Regions from separate parts of the Kosakonia cowanii JCM 10956 genome, predicted to be linked through region 1. Evidence: predicted binding sites of a transcription regulator. Region 1 holds the regulator's gene; the other holds the start of a gene.
The links. Region 1 encodes PurR, which represses purine synthesis genes. Its sites were predicted from a motif close to CANGCAAACGTTTGCNTG; they were not measured.
Positions count from the first base shown of each region.

Region 2: purE (5-(carboxyamino)imidazole ribonucleotide mutase) is a predicted target of PurR. The motif match lies at 2,767-2,784, and genes of this name have one in related genera.

Region 1 is NZ_CP019445.1:3,262,994-3,268,399, reverse strand. Features, by position in the region: gene BWI95_RS15405 (C40 family peptidase) at 1-102, shown strand, start outside; gene BWI95_RS15400 (MFS transporter) at 147-1,316, opposite strand; gene cydH (cytochrome bd-I oxidase subunit CydH) at 1,483-1,572, opposite strand; gene purR (HTH-type transcriptional repressor PurR) at 1,870-2,895, shown strand; partial or broken gene punR (DNA-binding transcriptional activator PunR) at 2,892-3,825, opposite strand; gene punC (purine nucleoside transporter PunC) at 3,938-5,134, shown strand.
Region 2 is NZ_CP019445.1:2,457,557-2,462,962, reverse strand. Features, by position in the region: gene cysS (cysteine--tRNA ligase) at 1-1,332, opposite strand, end outside; gene ppiB (peptidylprolyl isomerase B) at 1,507-2,001, shown strand; gene lpxH (UDP-2,3-diacylglucosamine diphosphatase) at 2,005-2,727, shown strand; gene purE (5-(carboxyamino)imidazole ribonucleotide mutase) at 2,856-3,365, shown strand; gene purK (5-(carboxyamino)imidazole ribonucleotide synthase) at 3,362-4,426, shown strand; gene mnmH (tRNA 2-selenouridine(34) synthase MnmH) at 4,748-5,406, shown strand, end outside.

The DNA.
Region 1 (5,406 bases):
CGCAGCGGCCAGGATATTCAGGTCACTTCATTAAGCGAAGATTACTGGCAGCGCCACTATGTTGGTGCACGCCGCGTAGTGACACCGAAAACCATTCGCTAACTCCCTCTCCCACCTGCCGCTCGCGCGGCAGGTGTTACTTCGCCTTACTCCGCCGCCGCACAGACGCGCGACGCTGAATTACGCCCGGAGAAGAGCACCAGCAGCAGCCCCAGCCCGGCAATAATCGCCCCCATCACCGGAACAAAACTGTAGCCGAGACCGCCGGAGATCACCGCACCACCTGCCGCCGCGCCAAGGGCATTACCCAGGTTAAATGCACCAATATTGACCGATGACGACAGCCCCGGTGCTTCATGGGCAACACGCATCACGCGCATCTGCAACGGCGGCACCACCGCGAATGTTGCAGCGCCCCACACCACCATCGCGATCGCCGCACCAATCTCACTGCGCGCCAGCAGCGGGATCGCCAGCATGATAACAATCAGCAGCAGTAAAAAGCCTTTCAGGGTGCCGGTTACCGAGCGGTCCGCCAGTTTCCCACCCAGATAATTGCCAATCGAGAAACCCACGCCAATCAGCACCAGCATGGCGGTGACAAACACCGGCGTGGCGTCAGTCAGTGTGCGCAACACCGGTGAGATGTAGGTATAGAGAGTGAACATTGCACCGGCACCGAGCACGGTAGTCAGCAGCGCCGTCAGCACCTGCGGGCGCATCAGTACCGCGAGCTCGTTGCGCACGTTGGGTCGCGCGCCCACGCCGCCTTTCGGTAATGAGAAGAAGAGCGAGACCATGGAGATCACCCCAAGCCCGGCGGTTGCCATAAACGACATGCGCCAGCCGATCGTCTCCCCAAGCCAGGTGGCGGCAGGCACACCGCCGATATTGGCGATAGTCAGCCCCATAAACATCGTCGCCACCGCGCTGGCCTGCTTCTCTTTCGCGACAACGCTCGCGGCTACCACCGAGCCAAGGCCGAAGAAGGCGCCGTGGTTAAGGCTGGTGATGATACGGGCGATCATCAGGGTGGCGTAATCCGGCGCAATAGCAGAGAGCACATTGCCGACGGTGAAGATCGCCATTAAGAAAATCAGCGCGTTACGACGGCCGCGATGGGAAAGCAGCAGCGTCATCAGCGGCGCGCCCACCATAACGCCGATGGCATAGGCGCTGATCAGCATCCCCGCCGCCGGAATCGAGACCCCAACACCCTGCGCAATCACCGGCAGTAACCCCATCGGGGAGAACTCGGTGGTACCAATCCCAAAGGCGCCTATCGCCAGGGCAAGCAGGGGGAAATTTATTTTCATCTTTTGACTCCGAAATGGACATGCCGACCCTCTACCGGGTCGCGAAAGGCAAAAGTATGACAGGTGTCACAAAAAACAGAAGTGAGCGTACGGAGAAAAGTTTATTGCGCAACGGGTAACAATGGGGACGCAAGAACCGAGGGAGAAGGCTCTCCCTCGCATCAGATCAATGCAGTGCAGCGGTCAGCGCGCCGAAAACGATCAGGCTCAGAACGATGACGGTAGTGAAGAGTGAATACTTAAGATCGGTGCTCATCAATTTTTCTCCATTTAATTTCCCCACAAAAAGTGAGCCTGCGCATTTTTGCACAAAATATGGGAAAAATCTTGCGTGATTTGCCAGCAGAACGGTTTTAATACTTCCCCTTTTGCTCAAGATCAGACAAAATTCGACGCTAAATTTATTAGCGTACCGGCCATTGACTCCCCTCCTGACGTCCAGTGTCGTTTTCCCGGCGTACCGCACTCACTTTGATGAGTTCAGGGTGTTTAAAGGCAAACGTTTACCTACCGAATTATCAGGAGCTTACGATATGGTCTGGAGTAATATCTGATGGCAACGATTAAAGATGTCGCGAAACGAGCAAACGTTTCCACTACAACCGTATCACATGTAATTAACAAAACCCGTTTCGTCGCCGAAGAGACGCGCAACGCTGTCTGGGCGGCGATCAAAGAGCTGCACTATTCGCCAAGCGCCGTTGCGCGCAGCCTGAAAGTGAATCACACCAAATCGATTGGTCTGCTGGCGACCAGCAGTGAAGCGGCCTACTTCGCCGAGATCATCGAAGCGGTTGAGAAGAAGTGTTTCCAGAAGGGTTACACCCTGATCCTCGGCAACGCCTGGAACAGCCAGGAGAAGCAGCGCGCCTATCTGTCGATGATGGCGCAAAAGCGTGTCGATGGCCTGCTGGTGATGTGCTCTGAGTACCCGGAAACCGTGCTCACCATGCTAGAAGAGTATCGCCATATTCCGATGGTGGTGATGGACTGGGGCGAATCGAAGGCAGACTTCACCGATTCAGTGATCGATAACGCCTTCCAGGGCGGCTATATGGCCGGTCGTTACCTGATCGAGCGCGGCCATCGCGACATCGGCGTGATCCCGGGTCCGCTGGAGCGCAACACCGGCGCAGGCCGTCTGGCTGGCTTTATGAAGGCGATGAACGAAGCGATGATCAACGTGCCGGAAAACTGGATTGTACAGGGCGACTTTGAGCCGGAGTCCGGCTACCGGGCCATGCAGCAGATCCTCGGCCAGTCCTCGCGCCCCACCGCAGTCTTCTGCGGCGGCGACATTATGGCGATGGGCGCCCTCTGCGCTGCCGATGAGATGGGGCTGCGCGTGCCGCAGGATATCTCCGTTATCGGCTATGACAACGTGCGCAACTCGCGCTTCTTTACCCCCGCGTTGACGACGATCCATCAGCCGAAGGACTCGCTGGGCGAAACGGCATTCACCATGCTGCTCGATCGCATTGTGAATAAGCGTGAACAGTCGCAGTCGATTGAAGTGCATCCGCGCCTGGTTGAGCGCCGCTCGGTGGCCGATGGCCCCTTCCGCGATTACCGCCGTTAATCCCCTCCCGCGGGAGCCTTACTCCGGCTCCCGCAGCCACTCCTTATTCAACGTTTCACTGTCGCCCAGATAATCGAGCAGCCAGTTCAGCGCAGGCGACGCCTCGTTTTGTTGCCATGTCAGGCAGCAGGCGGCATCCGGGAACGGGTTTTCCAGTTCAAGCGCCACCCAGTCACCGCTATCAAGCCACGGTCGGGCAAAATGGGCTGGCACCATCCCCACACAGAGCCCCGCTGACAGGCACGCTTCCGACGAGGCCCAGTCGGGCACCATCACCCGTTTCTGGTTATCCAGCAGCCAGGTAATGCGCTTCGGCAACGAGCGGGAGGTATCCTCCTGAATCAGCGACGGCCAGTTGCGCAACGTCTCATCGCTTAACGGACCGTTGAGTTGTGCCAGCGGATGTTGACGCGAGACGACACACTTCCAGCTTAAAGTGCCCATATCGCGAAAGGCATAGCGCCCCCCGACGGGAATGGCCTGCGTGGCACCGATCGCCAGTTCAACACGGCCATCGGCGAGCGCATCCCAGACGCCGTTGAACACCTCCTGGTAGACCACCAGTTCAACATCGCTGAAGTGACGGTAGAAATCGACAATCATCTGCCGCGTGCGGGCGCGTTTTACAATGTTATCGACGGCAATCGGCAACTGGCCGCGCCAGCCGTTGGCGATCTGCTGACACTGCTGGCGGGTGATCAGCATTTTTTTGATAACAGACCGCCCCTCCTTTAAAAACCAGACGCCGGCGGGGGTTAATTCCACATCGCGGTGGCGGCGCACGAACAGCGGCACCGCCAGCCACTCCTCCAGCTGGCGTACGGTGTAGCTCACCGCAGAAGGCACGCGGTGCAACTCCTGCGCCGCGCCGCTAAAGCTGCCATTCCGCGCTACGGCATCCACCACTTCAAGGGAGTATTCTGACCACATATTCTGCCTGCAAAATTTTTGAAACCAATGTGCAAATATTAGCGTTTCACAACCAGGAAAGCACTCCTTACACTTCCCCACCCTGATTACCTGCAATTAAAGAGAAATGAGAATGCAACCTGGCAAAGGATTTTTAGTCTGGCTCGCGGGCTTAAGCGTGCTGGGCTTTTTAGCCACCGACATGTACCTGCCCGCTTTCAGCGCGATTCAGCAAGATTTAAACACCTCTCCCGCCGTGATCAGCGCCTCGCTGAGCCTTTTCCTGGCCGGGTTCGCGGTGGCGCAGCTGCTGTGGGGACCGCTGTCGGATCGTTATGGTCGCAAACCAATTCTGCTGATTGGTCTCTCTATTTTCGCCCTGGGCTGCCTTGGCACCCTCTGGGTGCGCGATGCTACCTGGCTACTGGTGCTGCGTTTTGTGCAGGCCGTCGGCGTCTGCGCCGCCACCGTTAGCTGGCAGGCGCTGGTGACAGATCACTACCCGGCGCACCGCGTTAACCGTATTTTCGCCACCATTATGCCGCTGGTCGGCTTAACCCCGGCGCTGGCCCCACTGCTCGGCGCCTGGCTGCTGGCCCATATTGAATGGCAGGCGATTTTCGCCACCCTGCTGGCCATCACCGTGGTGTTGATGATCCCGGTTTTCCGCCTCAAATCGCCGGTAAAAGAGGTGGCGCATGACCAGCAGGCACTCACCTTTCTCGATCTGCTGCGCGCCCGCGATTATCGCGGCAATGTGATGATCTACGCCGCCTGCTCCGCCAGCTTCTTTGCCTGGCTTACCGGCTCGCCGTTTATCCTGCATGAGATGGGCTATGGCCCGTCGGTAATTGGCCTGAGCTATGTGCCACAAACCTTCGCTTTCCTGATTGGTGGTTACGGCTGCCGCGCAGCGCTGCAAAAATGGCAGGGTTCGCGCATGTTGCCGTGGTTACTGAGCGGCTTTGCTCTGAGCGTGCTGGCGACCTGGGCAGTTGGCTTTATTCCCGGCGTCTCGCTCACTGCGCTGCTGATCCCCTTCTGCCTGATGGCGATGGCAAATGGCGCGATCTACCCTATCGTGGTGGCGCGGGCGCTGCGTCCCTTCCCGCAGGCGACGGGCCGCGCGGCGGCGTTGCAGAATACCCTGCAACTGGGGCTCTGCTTCTTCGCAAGCCTCGTTGTTTCGTGGCTGATCATTACCCCGCTGCTGACCACCACCAGCGTGATGCTTGCCATGGTGCTGCTCGCGGCACTCGGTTATGGCATTCAGCATCGCGCAGACGAAGAGCAGGATGAGGTGCGTGAGCCCTCCTCCGCGCGCGGGTAGTTGCTGACGGGACTGTCGCTAATGGCGTAATTAGCACGCTATTAGCGACAAGTTGAATCACCTGATATTGAGGCCTATACTGATTCTCGGCTATCTCATAAATACGATAAATATTATGCAGTAACGGGCACCGGAGCGTGCTCGTTTCCCCAAGGAGGGCCTTTTCTGGCAAGGGTCTCTCCCTTCCTCTGTTCTACGTCTGATATCAGCCTTACGGTGCAAACCGTGAGATTTCTCACAAATTCTGCCAGCGTCTACGCTTGTAGAGTTCT
Region 2 (5,406 bases), 810 kb from region 1:
CTCGTTCAGGCGATCGCGTGCGGCATCGGCCGCCGCCCAGTCCTTCGCTTTACGCGCATCCAGACGCTGCTGAATAAGCTGCTCAATCTCCGCGACTTCGCCGTCATCCGCCTGCGCGCCGCTCTGCAGGAAGAGATCCGGGTTCTGCTCCAGCAGACCCAGTACGCCCGCGAGTTTACGCATATGCGAGGCCAGCGCGTTTGCTGAATGAGCATCTTCCGTTTTCAGACGGTTCACTTCACGCGCCATATCAAACAGCACCGAGTAGGCTTCCGGCGTGTTGAAGTCATCATCCATCGCTTCAATAAATCGCGCTTCAAAGGCTTCACCCCCCTCAGCCGCAACCGATTCGTCGGTTCCGCGCAGCGCAGTGTAGAGACGCTCCAGCGCCGAGCGGGCCTGCTTGAGGTTCTCTTCGCTGTAGTTGAGCTGGCTGCGGTAGTGGCCGGACATCAGGAAGTAGCGAATGGTTTCCGCATCGTAATACTTCAGCACGTCGCGCACGGTAAAGAAGTTACCCAGCGATTTTGACATCTTCTCGCGGTCAACCATCACCATACCGGAGTGCATCCAGTAGTTAACGTACTCGCCATCGTGCGCACAGGTCGACTGGGCGATTTCGTTTTCATGGTGCGGGAACATCAGATCCGATCCGCCGCCGTGAATATCAAAATGCGATCCCAGCTGTTTGCAGTTCATCGCCGAACACTCAATGTGCCAGCCCGGACGCCCTTCGCCCCACGGCGACGGCCAGCTCGGCTCGCCCGGCTTGGACATCTTCCACAGCACGAAATCCATCGGGTTGCGCTTGATATCCGCCACTTCGACGCGTGCGCCCGCCTGCAGCTGGTCGAGATCCTGGCGCGAAAGCTGGCCGTAATGCGGATCGCTTGGCACGGAGAACATCACATCGCCATTATCCGCCACATAGGCGTGGCCGCGAGCCAGCAGGCTCTCGGTGATCTCAATGATTTCGTGAATATGGTGCGTCGCGCGCGGTTCGTTATCCGGGCGCAGAATATTGAGTGCGTCAAAATCGGTGTGCATTTCGGCGATCATGCGATCGACCAGCGCAACGAAATCTTCGCCATTCTCATTGGCACGTTTGATGATCTTGTCGTCGATATCGGTGATATTGCGCACATATTTCAGCTTATAGCCGAGGAAGCGCAGATAGCGTGCGACAACGTCAAAGGCGACGAAAGTACGGCCATGACCAATGTGACAGAGATCGTAAACAGTGATACCACACACGTACATGCCGACTTCCCCGGCATGGATAGGTTTGAATTCCTCTTTTTGGCGCGTCAGTGTATTAAAAATTTTTAACATCGAAGATTCCATGTAGACGTGTGTGGGCGTGAAAACCGTATATATTACCTGTAATTCAAACCCGAAGCAGCTCACTTTGCAAGGTGATCCAGCCTCGCGGTTATGCTATAACAAGCCACTATCTCTGACCCAAACGCGGGTCTACGCACCACACTATCAGAACAGGATGCAATAATGGTTACTTTCCACACTAATCACGGCGATATCGTAATCAAAACCTTTGATGACAAAGCGCCTGAAACAGTTAAAAACTTCCTGGACTACTGCCGTGAAGGTTTCTACAACAACACGATTTTCCACCGTGTGATCAACGGCTTTATGATTCAGGGCGGCGGTTTTGAACCGGGCATGAATCAGAAAGTCACGAAAGACGCGATCAAAAACGAAGCCAACAACGGCCTGAAAAACACCCGTGGCACGCTGGCAATGGCGCGTACCCAGGCTCCGCACTCCGCAACCGCACAATTCTTCATCAACGTCGCGGACAACGACTTCCTGAACTTCAGCGGTGAAAACCTGCAGGGTTGGGGCTACTGCGTCTTCGCAGAAGTGGTTGAAGGCATGGACGTGGTCGATAAAATCAAAGCGGTCTCTACCGGTCGCAGCGGCATGCACCAGGACGTTCCGAAAGAAGATGTGATCATCGAAAGCGTGGACGTCAGCGAGTAATTCGTGGCAACACTCTTTATCGCAGATCTGCATCTGCACACGGAAGAACCGGCGATCACCGCCGGTTTTCTCCATTTTTTAGACGGCGTTGCCCGTGAGGCCGATGCGCTCTACATTCTGGGCGATCTGTTCGAAGCCTGGATCGGCGATGACGATCCCAACCCGCTGCACCAGCGCGTCGCAGCCGCCATCCGCGCCCTTGTCGACAGCGGCGTCCCCTGCTATTTCATCCACGGCAACCGCGATTTTTTGCTCGGTAAACGCTTTGCCCGCGAAAGTGGTATGCAGCTTCTCCCGCAGGAAAAAGTGCTTGAGCTGTATGGGCGTAAGGTGCTGATTATGCACGGCGACACGCTCTGTACCGACGATGCTGGCTACCAGGCTTTCCGCGCCAAAGTGCATCAACCGTGGCTGCAAACCCTGTTTCTCGCCCTGCCGCTGTTTATTCGCCACCGCGTGGCGGCAAAAATGCGCGCCGACAGCCGTGCCGCCAACAGCAGCAAATCACTGGCGATCATGGACGTCAACCAGCAGGCCGTAATTGAGGCGATGGAAAAGCATCGCGTCCAGTGGCTGATCCACGGTCACACGCACCGCCCGGCCATTCATCAACTGACCGCGAATGAGGCTCCCGCCTTTCGTGCCGTACTCGGTGCCTGGCACAGCGAAGGCTCAATGATCCGCGTCAGCGAAAGCGACGTAGAGCTGGTGCAATTCCCCTTCTGAAACCCCAACTGGCTTACCCACGAATCAGGCAAACTTCACTGCGCAACCGTTTTCCTTGCCTTTTTTCCATGCTATTCTCTCTGCCCTCTGAAGTAGTCTGAAGCACACCCACAGGAGTTTTGAGACGCATGTCTTTAAGCAACCAACCGGCGCGCATCGCCATTGTTATGGGTTCTAAAAGCGATTGGGCCACCATGCAATTCGCCGCAGAAATCCTCGATACCCTGAATGTCCCGCACCACGTTGAAATCGTCTCTGCCCACCGTACGCCCGATAAACTGTTTAGCTTTGCTGAGCAGGCGGAGCAAAACGGCTTTCAGGTGATTATCGCAGGCGCCGGCGGCGCGGCGCATCTGCCGGGCATGATTGCCGCCAAAACGCTGGTGCCGGTGCTGGGTGTGCCGGTACAAACCGCAGCGTTAAGCGGCGTCGACAGCCTCTACTCCATCGTGCAGATGCCGCGCGGTATTCCCGTCGGTACGCTGGCGATAGGTAAAGCGGGCGCGTCAAACGCGGCGCTGCTGGCAGCGCAGATCCTCGCCCAGCACGATGCAGAACTGCATCTGCGCCTGGCCGACTGGCGCCAGGGGCAGACGGATGAAGTGCTGGATAACCCGGATCCACGGGGTGCGGCATGAAACAGGTCTGTATATTAGGCAACGGTCAGCTTGGGCGCATGCTGCGCCAGGCGGGTGAACCGTTAAGCATTGCCGTCTGGCCGGTTGGGCTGGACGACGCGCCGGAAGCGGTGCCGTTTCAGCAGAGCGTGATTACCGCCGAGATTGAGCGCTGGCCAGAAACCGCGTTAACCCGCGAGCTGGCGCGCCATCCGGCGTTTGTGAACCGTGACGTTTTCCCGGTGATCGCCGATCGCTTCACGCAAAAACAGCTGTTCGACAAACTCAACCTCGCTACCGCGCCGTGGCAACTGCTTGCCGATAAAAGCGAGTGGCCAGGCGTGTTTGAGCGCCTGGGCGATCACGCTATCGTGAAGCGTCGCGTTGGCGGTTATGACGGTCGCGGCCAGTGGCGTTTACGCGCAGCCGATATCGATCAGTTGCCGGATGAGTGCTACGGCGAGTGCATCGTTGAGCAGGGGATCAACTTCTCCGGCGAAGTATCGCTGGTAGGCGCCCGCGCCCACGATGGCAGCACCGTTTTTTATCCGCTGACCCACAACCTGCATCAGGACGGCATTCTGCGCACCAGCGTGGTCTTCCCGCAGCCGAATGCTAAACAGCAGCAGCAGGCGGAAGCGATGCTGTCGGCGATCATGCATGAGCTGAATTATGTCGGCGTAATGGCAATGGAGTGTTTCGTTACCCCTGGCGGTCTGCTGATCAATGAGCTGGCACCACGTGTGCATAACAGCGGTCACTGGACGCAAAATGGTGCCTCGATCAGCCAGTTTGAGCTGCATCTGCGCGCGATAGTCGATTTACCCCTGCCGCCGCCGGTGGTCAACAGCCCGTCGGTGATGATCAACCTGATCGGCAGCAATCTTAACTACGACTGGCTGAAGCTGCCGCTGGTGCATCTGCACTGGTATGACAAAGAGGTGCGCGCCGGGCGCAAAGTGGGTCATCTCAACCTCAATGATAGCGATACCGGCCGCCTAAGCGCGACGCTGGAAGCGCTGGTGCCGTTACTGCCCCCCGAATACGCCAGCGGCATTGCCTGGGCGCAGTCGAAGCTGTAAGGGTAACAGCTGCCGGATGGCGGCTTGCGCCTTATCCGGCCTACATTCGTGATGCTGATGGTTCTGTAGGCCTGATAAGCGAAGCGCCATCAGGCATTTGCCGCACCGCACTCGATTGCCGGATGGCGGCTTACGCCTTATCCGGCCTACATTGCATGATGCTGATGGCTTTGTAGGCCTGATAAGCGAAGCGCCATCAGGCAAAATCCCCCTGCCCCCACACCGTAGGCCGGATAAGCGTTAGCGCCATCCGGCAAAATTCCCCCACACCCGACGCATTCCGGCGTAAAATCGGCACCAGTTTTTGCAGAAGGACGCCCGATGAACGACGCCACCGATTATCTCGCCATCCTGCGGGATAACACGCCCCTTATTGATCTCCGCGCCCCGGTTGAATTTGCCAAAGGCGCGATGCCCGCCGCCATAAACCTGCCGCTGATGAACGACAGTGAACGCGCTGCCGTCGGCACCTGCTATAAACGCGACGGCGCAGAAGCCGCGCTGAAGCTCGGCCACAAACTGGTTAACGGCGACACCCGCGAGCAGCGAATTGCGGCGTGGGTTGCAGCCCATAAAACCGCGCCACAAGCCCTGCTCTGCTGCGCACGCGGCGGCCAGCGCTCGCATATTGTGCAGCAGTGGCTGCGCGAACGGCAGATTGACCTGCCGCTGGTCGCAGGAGGCTATAAAGCACTGCGCCAGGCGGCAATTGAGGCGACGCAGGCGCGCATTCAGCGTCCGCTACTGCTGGTGGGCGGCTGTACCGGCAGCGGCAAAACCCTGCTGGTACGCGAGCATCCTAACGGAATCGATCTGGAGGGGCTTGCCCACCACCGTGGTTCCTCGTTTGGCCGTACGGCTAAGGCACAGCACGCGCAGGCGACGTTTGAAAACCACCTGGCGGCCGCGCTGCTAAAAGTGTCGCCACCATTCTGGCTGCTGGAAGATGAAGGCCGGGCGATTGGCGCAAACCATCTGCC